DNA from 2 places in the Streptomyces sp. NPDC056479 genome. Region 2 is predicted to be linked to the other one. Evidence: predicted binding sites of a transcription regulator. Region 2 holds the regulator's gene; the other holds the start of a gene.

Region 1 (7,827 bases), on a different contig from region 2:
CGGTCCGGGTGCCGGAGGCGTCCGCCCAGTCCCACACCTCGGCGAGCAGCTGCTCACGGGAGAGCACCGCGCGCGGGGTGTTCGCCAGGCACACCAGCAGATCGAACTCGGTCGGAGTGAGGTGAACATCCTCACTCCGGACCCGGACGCGTCGCTGCGCGTGGTCGATCTCCAGCTCGCCGAGCCGCAGGATGCCCGACCGCGGCGTCGTTGCGGCCAGCGCGGCCCGCTCGACGCGGCGCAGCAGCACATGCACGCGTGCCGCCAGCTCCCGCATCGAGAACGGCTTGGTCATGTAGTCGTCGGCGCCGACCCCGAGCCCGACCAGCATGTCGGTCTCGTCGTCGCGCGCGGTCAGCATCATCACCGGCACCGGCCGCGCGGCCTGCACCCGCCGGCATACCTCCAGGCCGTCGAAGCCCGGCAGCATGATGTCGAGGATCAGCAGGTCGGGCTGCCAGGCCTCGGCCGTGTCGACCGCCGCAGGACCGTCGCCCGCCGTCTGCACGAGGAATCCCTCGGCACGCAGGCGGGCCGCGATGGCGTCCACGATCGTCGGATCGTCCTCGACCACGAGGACCCGGCGCTGTGCGCCCGGCGTCGCCGCCGTGCCGTTGTGGGAGGTGTGTGTCTGCTCCATCGCCCGCCCCAAAGTTGCTTTCCGGAATCCGTGGGGTGATTCCTCTGACTGGCTATGCCTGCTCATGCTTGCGATTGACGCTTGAATGATCCGCGTCAGGTGAGCAGAGTACGGGGAGTCACCGCGCCACGGCTATCCAGGTCGTACGGCAAGGTGTACGACGTCCGGAACGCCCCGGGCAACGGGGATCTCTTCGGTACGCACCTGTTGGAATCCGGCATTACACAAGGTTTCTTCGAATTCCGGAGAGGGCTGGGCAGACCATACGGCCAGTACCCCACCCGGCCTCAACACCCGTGCGCAGGCCGCGAGTCCGGCCGGTGAGTAGAGGCTGTCGTTGCCCTCGGTGACGGTCCATCCCGGCCCGTTGTCGATGTCGAGACACAGGGCGTCATACGTGTCGGAAGTCTCATGCACGTACGCCACGAGATCGGTTTCCAGAATCCCGGTGCGCGGGTCGGCGAGGGCGCGGGCGGAGAAGTGCGACAAGGGTCCGTCAAGATGCCAGCCGATAATCGCGCTCTCGCGCTCGACGACGGTGATCCTTCCGGGGCGTGGATCGGCGGCGGCGTGTGCGAGCGAGAAGCCGACGCCGAGGCCGCCGATCAGCAGGTGCGGCCGCGGCCGGCCGGGCAGCGCGCCGAGCGCCGAGTCGACCAGCAGCCGCTCCGAACGCCCGTCGGAGGTGTCCATCAGGAAACAGCCGTTCGCGATGATCTGCAGCAGTTCGCCGTGCCGCCGCAGCACGATCTCGCCGTGGGGGCCTTCGTGACGGTCCAGGACTTCAGGGAGGTCGTACGAAGTGGGCATCGGGTCATCCTCGCAGCTCCGGACGGTCCGGCCGAGGGAATTGCCTCAGAGGGCGAGCCCGTGCCCGTACCCGAACACGGGATTCTCCGTGTCGTTCGGCACGTCCGGCCTTGACGCGGCCACCGCCGCCATCGAGCGCGGGAGCTCGAACGGCAGCCTCCCCTCGGGCCGCGCCCGCCCGAACGCGACGTCCAGGAGGGCGTTGTCGCTCGCTCCGAAATCGGCCATCAGGACGGCCGCCCGGTCGGCGATCTCGGGGAGTACGGCGGGCCGCTCCAGGTTGACGCAGACCAGGATCGGGACCGTGTCCAGCCGCCGCAGGATCTCCTTCGGCTCGTCCTCGGGGAAGAAGCACTCGAAGACACCGGGCCGCTGCTCGTGGGGCGTGCGCAGCCGCAGGATCGCCACCTCGGCGTCCGCCGGATCACCGACAACATTCCCGTACGCCGGGGCCGCCTGCTCGCCGACGCCCTGGACGTAGAGATCGGGCCTACCGCGCGGCGGCAGCAGGGCGTGGTTGGTCAGGACCGTCAGCGCCCCGCGCTGTGCCGCCTCGCCCAGCGCCGTGAACTCGCTCGCGCCGACGGTCTCCTCGGCCCGGTCGGGATCGACGTACGGGTTCTCGAAGAGGCCCAGTACGAACTTCTCGCGCAGCAGCCGCCGTACGGAGTCGTCGATCCGGCGCTCCGGGACGCGCCCGGTGCGCACCAACTCCACGATCACCTCGGGGCACTGTTCCCCGCCGAACTGGTCGTGAAGCCGAGGGGCTCGCGCAACAGGGCGGTCAGGACGCCCCTGTTGAAGCCGAAGCCGACCTCCTCCCAGTCGGTGCCGACGGGTTGGCCGTAGTACGGGATGATCTGCGAGCAGCCCGCCCCGTACGCCGCCACCGGCTCGCTCGCGGCCTCGGCCGACGAACCGAACGTCCCCGACTGCCGTGACCAGCGCGGCTCCGTCGCCAGGTCGGTCTGCGGGTGCAGCGCCACCCGGAAGCCGACCGCGAGGTACTCCCGCCGGACGGTGTCCGAGAACCGTTCCACCAGCTCCGCGTCCCCGACCGCCGCCGGCCCCAGCGGCTCCGGCCAGGCCGAGACGTCGCCGGAGCCGAAGGACGCTCCGGGATTGTCGGTGAAGGCGCGGCCCGGGTCGGCCGGTTGGCCCACTCGGCCATCTCACGGGCGCCGCCCTGCCCCAGCAGGTTGAAGTGGGTCAGATGACGGCCGGCGACCAGCTCCGTGGTGCCGTACCGGAGGAAGGGGCCCGCTTCGGCGAGCCGGCCCGCCTGCCAGGAACCGGCCGGCGAAGTTCTTCGACATGGGTGGGCGGCTGAGGGTGTACGTGGACCGGCTGCTGCGGGCGCTCACGTTCACGGGGGCGGGGCTGCCGGTGGACCGGTGACCTGGTTGAGAGGTTCCTGAGAATCAGCTCCCGAGTGGCGCCGGTCACAGACATGCTCGGGCCGCGGGCGAAAGGTGGGGGAAACGGAAGGAGCGCCTCACCTTGGAACGGACTGCGGCTGGGGGTGCGACGGACCCGGTACCGGTGCCCGGTGAGGCGGGCCTGCCCGATGCGGCCGAGCTGCTGGACGGGATGCCGCGCCAGCGCGGACCGGTGGGCGCCACCGCGACGAACGCCATCGCGTCTCCGTCACCGGCACCGATCACCTCCGAGGCCACGGCCGCGCCCGGTACCCGCGCCCGCGCCTTCCGTCCCTGGCGTCTGCTCCCCACCCCCACCGGCACCCCGTTCACCTTCGGCTACGCCGCCGTACTGGCCGCAACCTCCCTGGTCGTCACCTACGCCGACTCCTCTCTCGTGCACGCCCTGCACCAGGGCTCCAGCACCGATGTGGCCCACCTCGTGCGCACGCCCGCGCTGGTGCTGTTCGCCAGCGCGCTGTGGATCGCCGGCGGCATCCTGGCGCCGTACACGCTCTGCTTCGTGCTCGTGCTCACCGCGCTGGAGCGGCGCATCGGAGGCGCGCGCACGGCCGTCGTCTTTCTGGCCGGGCACGTCCTGGCCACGCTCGCGACCGAGGTCCCGGTGGGGCTGGCGGTACTGGTCGGCCACCTCCCCGACAGCTCGCTGCACCGCCTCGACTACGGCGTCAGCTTCGGCGTCGCGACGAGCATCGGCGCGCTGACCGGGCTGCTGCGGCCGTGGCTGCGGTGGCCGGTGCTGGTGCCGTTCGGCGGGATGCTGATCCAGGACCTGCTGAACCTCACGGATCCGCTGACCGGTTGGGGGCATCTGATCGCCCTGGTCATCGGGATCGGGCTGTGGCCGGCGGTGCGCCGCTGGCGACGGCCCGAGTAACCCGCCCCGGGCAGTCACGTGGCCGGCTCCTGGGCCGCGATAGGGCACCTGCGGTCAAGGGTCGGGAAGAGCTGAGCCCCGGCCGCCGTTCACCATGAATGGCGAGGTCACACCCCGTGCCTCAGCTGATCGCTCACAGCGAACGGCGGCCGGGGAACATTCCCACTCTCCCAAGCATTGAGTCGGCATAACTCAACTTGACTGCCTAAGGGGAGATCATGGCTTCGACGTCCACTTCGCTCACCCTGCCCGTGCTGCCGCTCGACGACGATGTCGTGCTGCCCGGGATGGTGGTCCCGCTGGACTTGAACGACGCTGATGTACGCGCCGCGGTGGAGGCCGCCCAGGCCGCCGCCCGCTCCACACCGGGAAAGCCCAGGGTGCTCCTGGTGCCACGCATCGACGGGACCTACCCGGGCACCGGTGTGCTCGGCACCGTCGAGCAGGTCGGCCGGCTGGCCGACGGTGACCCGGGCGCCCTGATCCGCGGTCGCGGCCGGGTGCGGATCGGCGCCGGGACGACCGGGCCGGGTGCCGCGCTGTGGGTCGAGGGGACCCGGATCGACGAGAGCGTGCCCGAGCCGCTGCCCGGACAGGTCGCGGAACTGGTGAAGGAGTACAAGGCGCTTGCCACCGCCTGGCTGCGCAAGCGCGGCGCCTGGCAGGTCGTCGACCGCGTCCAGGCCATCGACGAGGTGTCCCAGCTCGCCGACAACTCCGGGTACTCCCCCTTCCTGACCACCGAGCAGAAGATCGAGCTGCTGGAGACCGCCGACCCGGTCGCCCGCCTCAAGCTCGCCACCCAGCAACTGCGCGACCACCTCGCCGAGCAGGACGTCGCCGAGACCATCGCCAAGGACGTCCAGGAAGGCGTCGACAAGCAGCAGCGAGAGTTCCTGCTGCGCCGCCAGCTCGAAGCCGTACGCAAGGAACTGCGCGAGCTGAACGGCGAGCAGGACGGCGAGGAGTCCGACGACTACCGCGCCCGTGTCGAGGCCGCCGACCTGCCCGAGAAGGTCCGCGAGGCCGCCCTCAAGGAGGTCGACAAGCTGGAGCGGTCCAGCGACCAGTCGCCCGAGGGTTCATGGATCCGCACCTGGCTGGACACCGTCCTCGAACTGCCGTGGAACGAGCGCACCGAGGACGCCTACGACATCCAGGGCGCGAAGGACGTGCTGGACGCCGAGCACGCGGGCCTGGAGGACGTGAAGGAGCGGATCACCGAGTACCTGGCGGTGCGCAAGCGCCGCAGCGACCGCGGCCTGGGTGTCGTCGGCGGCCGGCGCGGCGGTGCCGTCCTGGCGCTGGTCGGCCCGCCCGGCGTCGGCAAGACCTCGCTCGGTGAGTCCGTCGCGCACGCGATGGGGCGCAAGTTCGTCCGCGTCGCCCTCGGCGGTGTCCGGGACGAGGCGGAGATCCGCGGCCACCGGCGGACGTACGTGGGCGCGCTGCCCGGCCGTATCGTCCGCGCCATCAAGGAGGCCGGGTCGATGAACCCGGTGGTCCTGCTCGACGAGATCGACAAGGTGGGGTCCGACTTCCGGGGCGACCCGGCGGCAGCCCTGCTGGAGGTCCTGGACCCGGCCCAGAACCACACCTTCCGGGACCACTACCTGGAGGTGGAACTGGACCTGTCCGACGTCGTCTTCCTGGCCACGGCGAACGTCCTGGAGGCCATCCCCGAGGCCCTGCTCGACCGTATGGAGCTGGTCCGCCTCGACGGCTACACCGAGGACGAGAAGATCGTCATCGCGCGTGACCACCTGCTCCCGCGCCAGCTGGAGCGGGCCGGGCTGAACAAGGACGAGGTCGCCATCGACGAGGGCGCCCTGCGCAGGCTCGCCGGCGAGTACACCCGCGAGGCGGGTGTCCGTAACCTCGAGCGGTCCATCGCCCGTCTGCTGCGCAAGGTGGCGGCCGAGCACGAACTGGGTCGCCGGAAGCTGCCGTTCACCATCGACGACGGCGACCTGCGCTCCCTGATCGGGCGACCGCACCACGTCCCCGAGTCCGCCCAGGACCCGGCGGAGCGCCGTACGGCGGTGCCGGGCGTGGCGACGGGTCTGGCGGTGACCGGCGCGGGCGGTGACGTCCTGTTCGTGGAGGCGTCGCTGGCCGACCCCGAGACGGGCGCGGCGGGCCTGACGCTGACGGGTCAGCTGGGCGATGTGATGAAGGAGAGCGCTCAGATCGCCCTGTCCTTCCTCCGCTCGCGCGGTGCCGAACTGGAGCTGCCGGTCGCCGATCTGAAGGACCGTGGGGTGCACATCCACTTCCCGGCGGGCGCGGTGCCGAAGGACGGCCCGAGCGCGGGCATCACGATGACGACGGCCCTCGCCTCGCTGCTGTCCGGCCGGCTGGTCCGCACGGACGTGGCGATGACCGGCGAGGTCTCGCTGACCGGCCGGGTGCTCCCGATCGGCGGTGTGAAGCAGAAGCTGCTGGCGGCCCACCGCGCGGGCGTCACGACCGTCATCATCCCCAAGCGCAACGAGCCCGACCTGGACGACGTCCCGGCGGAGGTGCTGGACAAGCTCGACGTCCATGCCGTCACCGACGTCCGCCAGGTCCTGGAACTGGCGCTGTCGCCGGCCACCAATGGCGCGGCGCCGGAGGTTCCGGTCGCGGCGTGACGGACGTGACCGGATAGGGAAGGCCCGGGTCCCGTGAGGGAGGCCCGGGCCTTCGCCGTACTAACCGTTGGCGAGCGCCTCGACCCTGTCGAGGGGCCCGTTGAACTTGTTGTGGTCACCGACGGTCGGTCCGGAGGACGTGTACTGCCACATCGTGTAGTAGCTCCAGCCCGCCGGCAGTTCCCCGACCGCCGCCGCGTACCGGGCGACCCACAGCGGGTTGGCGGTGGCGAATCCGCTGTGGTTGCCGGTGCACTGCTTCCACCAGCTGGTGGCCGTATAGATGACCGGGTCGCGGCCGGTGCGTGCCTTGTACTGGTTCACGAAGTCGCGGATCCAGGTGACCATCGCGGCCGGGGTCTTGCCGTAGCAGGCATCCCCGTACGGGTTCCACTCGATGTCGAGGGCGCCGGGCAGGGTCTTGCCGTCGCGGGACCAGCCCCCGCCGTGGTCGACGAAATAGTTCGCCTGGGTTGCGCCATTGGTGGTGTCCGGGGTCGCGAAGTGGTAGGCGCCGCGGATCATGCCGATGTCGTAGGAGCCGTCGTACTGCTGGGTGAAATAGGGGTTCGTGTAGTAGGTCCCCTCGGTGGCCTTCACATAGGCCCACTTCACGCCGTTGCCCCACAGCGTCGACCAGGCGACGTTGCCCTGATGGCTGGCGACGTCGACGCCTTCGGTCTCGGCGGCCAGGTCAGAGACGGGGGCGCCGTCCACGCCGTCGTGGGCCATGACGCCGATGCCCATGTGGGCCGAGCCGCGGGGCGGGGGGTCGTCGGCGGATGCGGGTGCGGACAGGGGGAGTAGAAGGAGCAGGGCGGCGGCGAGCAGCACCCCGGCGAGGTGCGGGCGCCGGTTGCGGAGCAGTTCGGGTCTGTGCACGGGCATAGCGTGCCTCCGAAGGCTCGGTGACGCTCGGTGGGGAGTTGTGCGTGTCCCGTGACGCGGCCGACGCCGGAGTGCGTGTGGCGTGGGCATGCCATCACGGTTCGACAGGGAAGTTATGCGGCCGGAACAGCAGGTGGAAGGGGGTCCGGAGGCTGCCGTTGGTCTAAGCCTGCGAAATACTGGCGGAGCAGCGGCGATGACGGCGGTTGGCGGAAACTTTCACGACCGGGAAGAACGAGGCAGGGGCTGACGTGCGCGAAGACGGAAACGGTGCCGGGCGCCGAGTCGAATCCGGGGGTGCCCCCTCTGGAGGAGTGACCGGTGGTGGTCTGGGCCGGCCCGAATTCCTGGACCTGGAACGTGAGCTGACGGTCCTGTTCCGACGCGCCCGGGCCAAGCAGGGCGAGATGGCCCGCGAGGTCCATCCGGACCTGGAGTCCGCGGCGTACGGTCTGCTGGTCCGTCTGGATGACGCCGGCCGCCAGCGGGCCACCGAACTCGCCGCCTACATCGGCGTCGGCAAGGCCACCATGTCCCGCC
Region 2 (7,827 bases):
ACGTTTTCGGGCACCCCCAAGCGGACCGACTGCGACACCGCGATCGACCAGAACTGGGGCACGGGCGCCCCCGCTTCCGGCCTCCCCCGGGACAACTTCAGCGTCCGCTGGACCCTGACCCGGGACTTCGGCTCCGGCGGCCAGTTCTCCCTCGCGGCCTCCACCCAGGACGGCATCCGCGTCTACCTCGACGGCAGCCGCAAGATCGACCTGTGGAAGAACGTGTCGACGACCGCGAACAAGACGGTCAACGTCACCATCCCCGCCGGCAAGCACACCCTGCGCATCGACCACGTCAACTGGACCGGCACCGCGAACGTCAAGTTCGCCTACACGCCGCGGACTTCGGCGACCGTCGACAAGGTCAAGCCGCTCACGCCCACGGGCGCGAAGGTCACGTACGACACGGCCACCGGCAAGGCCAAGCTGACCTGGGCGAAGAACCCGGAGATGGACCTCGCGGGCTACCGCGTCCACCGCCGCCTCAAGGGCGCCTCCTACGGCAGCGCCCCGCTGGCGACGACCACCTCCACCACGTACACCGACAGCACCCTGCCGGTGAATGGCGCGACCTACTACTACGAGGTCCGCGCCTACGACAAAGCCGGCAACGAGTCGGCCGGTACGACGGATCAGGCCATCACCACCGTCGACCGGGTCGCACCCGCCTCGCCCACCATCACGAAGGCGACGGGTGAGGTGACCCCGACCGGCGGGTCCGGCGGACTGGAGGTCGGCTGGGGCAAGGTCGCGGACGCGGTGAAGTACCGCGTCTTCCGGGCGGCCACCGAGCGCGGCACTTACACCGAGATCGGCGGCACGGACCAGCTGTCGTTCCTGGACACCGCCGCCGCCAAGGGCGTCGTGTACTACTACCGGGTCTCGGCCGTCGACGCGGCGGGCAACGAGTCGGCCCGGTCCGCGACTCAGTACGGCAAGATCTGGGACAACGACCCGCCGGCCCTCGTCACCGGGCTGAACGCCACCCCGACCGAGTACGGCTTCCGGCTCGACTGGGACAAGAGCGCGGCAACGGACCTGAAGTACTACACGGTCCACTGGGGCGAGCTCTACGGCGACGAGGGCGAACAAGTCTGCTGGGGCAGCCTGGTGGACTACGTCTCGCCCAGTGACACGTCCTACGACTACACCACGCTCCCCGACGGCGACGAGGTCTGCTTCTTCGTCGACGCCGTGGACGACGAGGGCAACTCCGCCATCAAGTGGAGCGACGATCCGGTCCAGGCCGTGCGCGTCACCGAGCTCGACATGACGCCGAGCGTGGCCACGCCGGAGGGTTCGCCGGTACATCTGACGGCCGACGAGAACGACGACGACGTAGTGCTGACCTGGAACACCGTGGCCGATGCCACCGGCTATCAGGTCTACCGCTGGAACCCCGACACCGAGGCCTACGAGAAGCTGGCGGCCACGACCGGCACCTCCTACGTGGACACCGGCGCCGGCGCGGGCACCACCCGCCACTACTGGGTGACCGCGATGTACGCGGACGGCACGGAGTCGGCGCCCGGCGGCGACTGGGCGGTCACCGCCCCGGCCGACAACCCCTGACAGACGCCGTACGTGTTCGGCGACGGTTGATCACCGCCGTCGCCGAACAGGACCGAAGGACCCCATGACCCCAGCCAGACGCACGCCCGCGGTCACCGCGACCGCCCTCGTGCTCGCCACCGCGGGCGGCCTGCTCACGACCCTCGCCGCGCCCGCGTCCGCCGCCGTGACCTGCAACTCGCCCGTCTTCAAGCGGCAGTTCTTCGCGAACACGGCCTTCTCCGGTACGCCGAAGAAGACCGACTGCGACACCGCCATCGACCAGAACTGGGGCACCAATGCCCCCGCCTCCGGCCTCCCCAAGGACAACTTCGCCGTCCGCTGGACCCTCACCCGCGACTTCGGCTCCGGCGGGCCCTTCGTCCTCTCCGCCTCCGGGCTCGACGGCATCCGCGTCTACCTCGACGGTTCCCGCAAGATCGACCTGTGGAAGAACACCTCCACGACCGTCTCCAAGACCGTCAACGTCTCCGTTCCAGCGGGTAAGCACACGCTGCGGATCGACTACGTGAACTGGACCGGCAGCGCGAAGGTCAAGTTCGGCTACGCCCCGCGGACTTCGGCCACCGTCGACAAGGTCAAGCCGCTCACGCCCACCGGTGCGAAGGTCACGTACGACACGGCCACCGGCAAGGCCAAGCTGACCTGGTCCAAGAACCCGGAGATGGACCTCGCGGGCTACCGCGTCCACCGCCGCCTCAAGGGCGCCTCCTACGGCAGCACCCCGCTCGCGACGACCACCTCCACCACGTACACCGACAGCACCCTGCCGGTGAATGGCGCGACCTACTACTACGAGGTCCGCGCCTACGACAAAGCCGGCAACGAGTCGGCCGGTACGACGGATCAGGCCGTCACCACCGTCGACCGGACGGCCCCGGCGCGGGTCGAGACCGTGTCGGCGCTGGGGACGACGGCGGGCAACTCCGTCACGTGGAAGGCCTCGACGTCCAAGGACGTGCACCACTACGAGGTGTGGGGCGCGGAGGGCGGCCAGTCGGACATGGACGGTCCGGAGATCGTCTTCGGCACGTCCTGGACGGACCCCGTGGCACCCGCGGGCCTGGCCTACAACTACGAGGTGGTGGCCCTCGACGCCGCCGGCAACATCGCCCCGGTCTCCGACCCCGCGGTGGTCACCCGCCCCGTGGCGTCGGCCGTCGCCGCCCCCACGGGCCTCACGAGCACGCCCGCCGACGCCTCCACGAAGGTGACGTGGACCGCGGCCGAGGACGCCGGGGTCACCGGCCACCGCGTCTACCGCCGCACCACCGCCACCGGCGCCTGGAGCCTCCTGGGCGCCACGTCCGGCACGTCGTACGCCGACACCTCCGCCCCGAAGGGCAAGGCCTACTACTACGTGGCCGCCGTCGACGCCCAGGGCGCCGACTCCGTCCCCTCCGCGGAGACCGTCGTCGACCGTCTGACGCCGGCCACCGCGAGCGGCCCGGCCGCGCCGAAGCTGACCCTGGTCACCACGGGCGTGCCCGCGCGCAGTCCGATCCAGCTCACGGCCGCCCCCGGCACGGGCGACGAGGCACGCGTCCTGAAGGGCTACTCCTGGGAGATCTCGGGCGCCTGCGGCATCAGCGGCACCCGGTTCTCCGCCACGGGGTCGCTCTCCTGGACGGCGCCCTACAACGGCCCCTGCATCGCCGAGGTGTACGCCGTGGACGCCTACGGCCGCCAGAGCACGCAGAGCACCTCGCTGGAGTTCTTCGTCGGCCGCTGACGGCCACAGCTGACGGCGGGCCGCTCACGGCACAGGAAAGGGGCCCGGAGATTCCTCCGGGCCCCTTTTGCCTGCGGTCTGCCTAGTCCTTGGGCTTCTTCGGCCGCCACACCACCAGCGCACTGGTCTGCTGTACCTCCTGGTACGGCACCAGGTCGCGCCGGTACGACGCGTGCACCGCGGCCTCGCGCTGCTGCATCGCCGCCGCGGCCCCGTCGAGGGCCGCCTGCATCTCCGCCATGCGGGACTGCAGCGCGACGACCTGGTTCTCCAGTTCGATGATGCGCTTGATGCCGGCCAGGTTGATGCCCTCGTCCTGCGACAACTGCTGCACCTGGCGGAGCAGTTCGATGTCGCGGGCCGAGTAGCGGCGGCCCCGGCCGGGCGTGCGGTCGGGGGACACCAGGCCCAGGCGGTCGTACTGGCGAAGGGTCTGCGGGTGCAGGCCGGAGAGCTGGGCCGCCACCGAAATGACGTAGACCGGGGTTTCCTCGGTCAGTTCATACGGGTTGCGTCGACGACCGTCCATCTCCATCAAGCTCCCTTCGCGGCCTGGAACAGCTCCGCCCGCGGATCCTCCTCCGCGGTCGCCTCGCGATACGCCTCGAGCGCGTCACGAGCCTTCCCCGTCACGTCCTTCGGGACACTCACCTCGACGGTGACCAGCAGGTCCCCGCGGGTGCCGTCCTTGCGGACCGCGCCCTTGCCCCGCGCCCGCATGGTGCGGCCGTTGGGCGTGCCGGGCGGCAGCTTCAGGGTGACCGGCGGTCCGCCCAGGGTGGGAACCCTGACCTCGCCGCCGAGGGCCGCCTCCGTAAAGGTCACGGGGACGGTCACCGTGAGGTTGTCGTCCTTGCGGCCGAACACCGGGTGGGCGTCGACATGCACGGTGACGTAGAGGTCGCCCGCCGGGCCGCCGCGCTCGCCGGGCGCTCCCTTGCCGCGCAGCCGGATGCGCTGGCCGTCCGACACCCCGGCCGGGATGCGGACCTGCATCGTCCGGGACGACTTCGCCCGGCCGCTGCCCTTGCACTCCATGCACGGGTGCTCGGCGATCAGGCCGCGCCCCTTGCAGTCCGGGCAGGGGTCGGTCAGCGAGAAGCCGCCGCCCGAACCCCGGGCCACCTGGCCGGTGCCGACGCAGGTCGGGCACACCCTCGGCGTGCCGTTCTTGTCGCCGGTGCCCGCGCACGCCTTGCACGGTGACTGCGAGGACATCCGCAGCGGGACCGTCGCACCCTCGATCGCCTCGGTGAAGCTGAGGTTGACCTCGGTGTCGATGTCCTGGCCGCGCCTGGGCTGGGTACGTGTGCCCGTGCCCGCGCCGCCGCGGTTGAACAGGCCCCCGAAGACGTCACCGATTCCGCCGCCGAAGCCGCCGGAACCCCCTTGGCCCTGGGCGCCGCCTCCGAAGAGGTCGCCCAGGTCGAAGTTGAAGGAGCCGCCCGCGCCGCCCGGCCCCGGGCGGAACCCGCCGTTGCCGAAGAGGGCGCGCGCCTCGTCGTACTCCTTGCGCTTCTTGGGGTCGCCGAGGACGTCGTTCGCCTCGGAGATCTCCTTGAAGCGCTCCTCGGCCTTGGCGTTGCCCTTGTTGGCGTCCGGGTGGTTCTCGCGGGCGAGCTTCCGGTACGCCTTCTTGATCTCGGCCTCGGTGGCGTCCTTGGGGACGCCGAGGACCTTGTAGTAGTCCTTCTCGATGAAGTCCTTGGTGCTCATCCTCGACGCCCCTCCTCTCTCCTCGTCAGTTCAACGTCAGCCCTCGTCCGGGCCACCGCTCTCCTTGTCGTCGGCCGCCTCGGCAGACTCCTCCTTGACGGTCTGCGCGCCCGGCTGGGGCTCGGCCACGGCCACCCGCGCGGGGCGGATGGTGCGCTCGCCGATGCGATACCCCGGCTGGAGGATCGCGACGCAGGTCGTCTCGGTGACGTCCGGCGCGTAGGAGTGCATCAGGGCCTCGTGGATCGTCGGGTCGAAGGGCTCGCCCTCCTTGCCGAACGCCTGCAGTCCCATCTTCGCCGCGACGGTCTCCAGCGACTCCGCGACGGACTTGAATCCGCCGACGAGTTCGCCGTGTTCCCGTGCGCGGCCGATGTCGTCGATCACGGGCAGGAGCTCGGTCAGGAGGTTCGCGATGGCGATCTCCTTGACCGTGATCCGGTCCCGCTCCACGCGGCGGCGGTAGTTCTGGTACTCGGCCTGGAGCCGCTGGAGGTCCATCGTGCGCTCACCGAGCGCCGTACGCACCTGGTCCAGCTGGGCCACCAGGCCCGCGTCTGCTGCTCCGTCCCCGGCCGGGGCCGCCCCCTCCTGAGGGGCGGCCTTCGACTCGGCGTCGTCAGGGGTCGCGCCGGAGGGGACGTCGGGCTTCTCCTCGAAGCCCGGGGTCTCCTCCGTCATTACGCGACACCGTCCTTGCGCTCGTCGTCCACGATCTCGGCGTCCACGACGTCGTCGTCGGCGGCCTTGCCACCCGGAGCGGCGCCCTCGGGGCCACCCGCGGCCTGGCCGGCCTGGGCGTCGGCGTACATGGCCTGACCGACCTTCTGCGAGACCGCGGCGACCTTCTCGGTGGCGGTGCGGATCTCGGCGGTGTCCTCGCCCTTGAGCGCGGTCTTCAGCTCCTCGACGGCGGCCTCGACCTCGGTCTTGACCTCGCCGGGGACCTTGTCCTCGTTGTCCTTGAGGAACTTCTCCGTCTGGTAGACGAGCTGCTCACCCTGGTTGCGGGACTCGGCGGCCTCGCGGCGGGCGTGGTCCTCCTCCGCGTACTTCTCGGCCTCTTCGCGCATCCGGTTGACCTCGTCCTTCGGCAGCGAGGAGCCACCGGTGACGGTCATCTTCTGCTCCTTGCCCGTGCCGAGGTCCTTCGCGGTCACGTGCATGATGCCGTTGGCGTCGATGTCGAAGGCGACCTCGATCTGCGGGACACCGCGCGGGGCCGGCGGCAGACCGGTCAGCTCGAACATCCCGAGCTTCTTGTTGTACGCCGCGATCTCGCGCTCGCCCTGGTAGACCTGGATCTGCACGGACGGCTGGTTGTCCTCGGCGGTGGTGAAGATCTCGGACCGCTTGGTCGGGATCGTCGTGTTCCGCTCGATGAGCTTGGTCATGATGCCGCCCTTGGTCTCGATGCCGAGGGACAGCGGGGTCACGTCGAGGAGCAGGACGTCCTTGACCTCACCCTTGAGGACACCGGCCTGGAGGGCGGCGCCGATGGCGACGACCTCGTCCGGGTTGACGCCCTTGTTGGCGTCCTTGCCGCCGGTCAGCTCGCGCACGAGCTCGGCGACGGCGGGCATACGGGTGGAGCCACCGACGAGGACGACGTGGTCGATCTCGTTGATGGAGACGCCGGCGTCCTTCATGACGTTGAAGAACGGGGTCTTGCAGCGCTCCAGGAGGTCCGCGGTCAGCTGCTGGAACTGAGCCCGGGTGAGCTTCTCGTCCAGGTGCAGCGGGCCCTCGGCGGAGGCGGTGATGTAGGGCAGGTTGATCGAGGTCTCGGTGGACGAGGACAGCTCGATCTTGGCCTTCTCGGCGGCCTCACGGAGGCGCTGGAGGGCCATCTTGTCCTTGGCGAGGTCCACGCCGTGACCGGACTTGAACTGCTGCACCAGGTAGTCGACGACGCGCTGGTCCCAGTCGTCACCACCGAGGTGGTTGTCACCGTTGGTGGCCTTCACCTCGACGACGCCGTCGCCGATCTCCAGGAGGGACACGTCGAAGGTGCCGCCACCGAGGTCGAAGACGAGGATCGTCTGGTCGTCCTTGTCGAGGCCGTACGCGAGCGCGGCCGCGGTGGGCTCGTTGACGATGCGAAGGACGTTCAGACCGGCGATCTCGCCGGCCTCCTTCGTCGCCTGACGCTCGGAGTCGTTGAAGTACGCCGGGACGGTGATGACCGCGTCGGTCACCTTCTCGCCCAGGTACGACTCGGCGTCGCGCTTCAGCTTCTGGAGGATGAACGCGGAGATCTGCTGCGGGTTGAAGGGCTTCCCGTCGAGCTCCATCTTCCAGTCGGTGCCCATGTGACGCTTCACCGAACGGATGGTCCGGTCCACGTTGGTGACCGCCTGGCGCTTGGCGACCTCGCCGACGAGCACCTCGCCGTTCTTCGCGAAGGCGACGACGGACGGCGTGGTCCTGGCACCCTCGGCGTTGGTGATGACGGTGGGCTCGCCGCCCTCCAGAACGCTGACGACGGAGTTAGTCGTGCCCAGGTCGATGCCGACCGCACGTGCCATGGTGATTTCCTCCAGCTGACTTGAGTGGAACGGACTCAAGTGTGCACGACGGCTCCCCATGGGTCAACAGAGCTGAGTCGACCTCACTCAACTCTTATCCGTTCCTTACGCGCAACTGGGCTCCCACCTGCGAAGACTCGACCCGTGCGGAGGCCCTGACGGAGTCCTGCACGGGAAAACTGGGTTGACGCCGAGGCCCGTAGGTCTTGATGTGCAGCAGCCCGAGTACGGCGATCAGAGCGCCCACCCCCACCCACAACGCCCCGGACCGCGCCATCC

Evidence for each region. Region 2 encodes HspR, which represses chaperone genes until heat shock. Its sites were predicted from a motif close to TTGAGNNNNNNNNNCTCAA; they were not measured.
Region 1: a site for HspR is predicted at 3,944-3,962, ahead of lon (endopeptidase La). Genes of this name have one in related genera too.

The regions. Positions count from the first base shown of each region.
Region 1 covers NZ_JBHTRZ010000007.1:1,779-9,605, forward strand. Annotated here, with positions in the region: gene ACFQ6S_RS26360 (response regulator transcription factor) at 1-640, opposite strand, end outside; gene ACFQ6S_RS26365 (spermidine synthase) at 773-1,450, opposite strand; gene ACFQ6S_RS26370 (glycoside hydrolase family 3 C-terminal domain-containing protein) at 1,496-2,173, opposite strand; gene ACFQ6S_RS26375 (hypothetical protein) at 2,170-2,613, opposite strand; gene ACFQ6S_RS26380 (rhomboid-like protein) at 2,951-3,766, shown strand; gene lon (endopeptidase La) at 3,985-6,399, shown strand; gene ACFQ6S_RS26390 (lysozyme) at 6,460-7,287, opposite strand; gene ACFQ6S_RS26395 (MarR family winged helix-turn-helix transcriptional regulator) at 7,539-7,827, shown strand, end outside.
Region 2 covers NZ_JBHTRZ010000005.1:577,562-585,388, reverse strand. Annotated here, with positions in the region: gene ACFQ6S_RS23055 (PA14 domain-containing protein) at 1-1,572, shown strand, start outside; gene ACFQ6S_RS23050 (PA14 domain-containing protein) at 1,637-3,304, shown strand; gene ACFQ6S_RS23045 (heat shock protein transcriptional repressor HspR) at 3,387-3,833, opposite strand; gene dnaJ (molecular chaperone DnaJ) at 3,839-5,020, opposite strand; gene grpE (nucleotide exchange factor GrpE) at 5,057-5,701, opposite strand; gene dnaK (molecular chaperone DnaK) at 5,701-7,548, opposite strand; gene ACFQ6S_RS23025 (MraY family glycosyltransferase) at 7,643-7,827, opposite strand, start outside.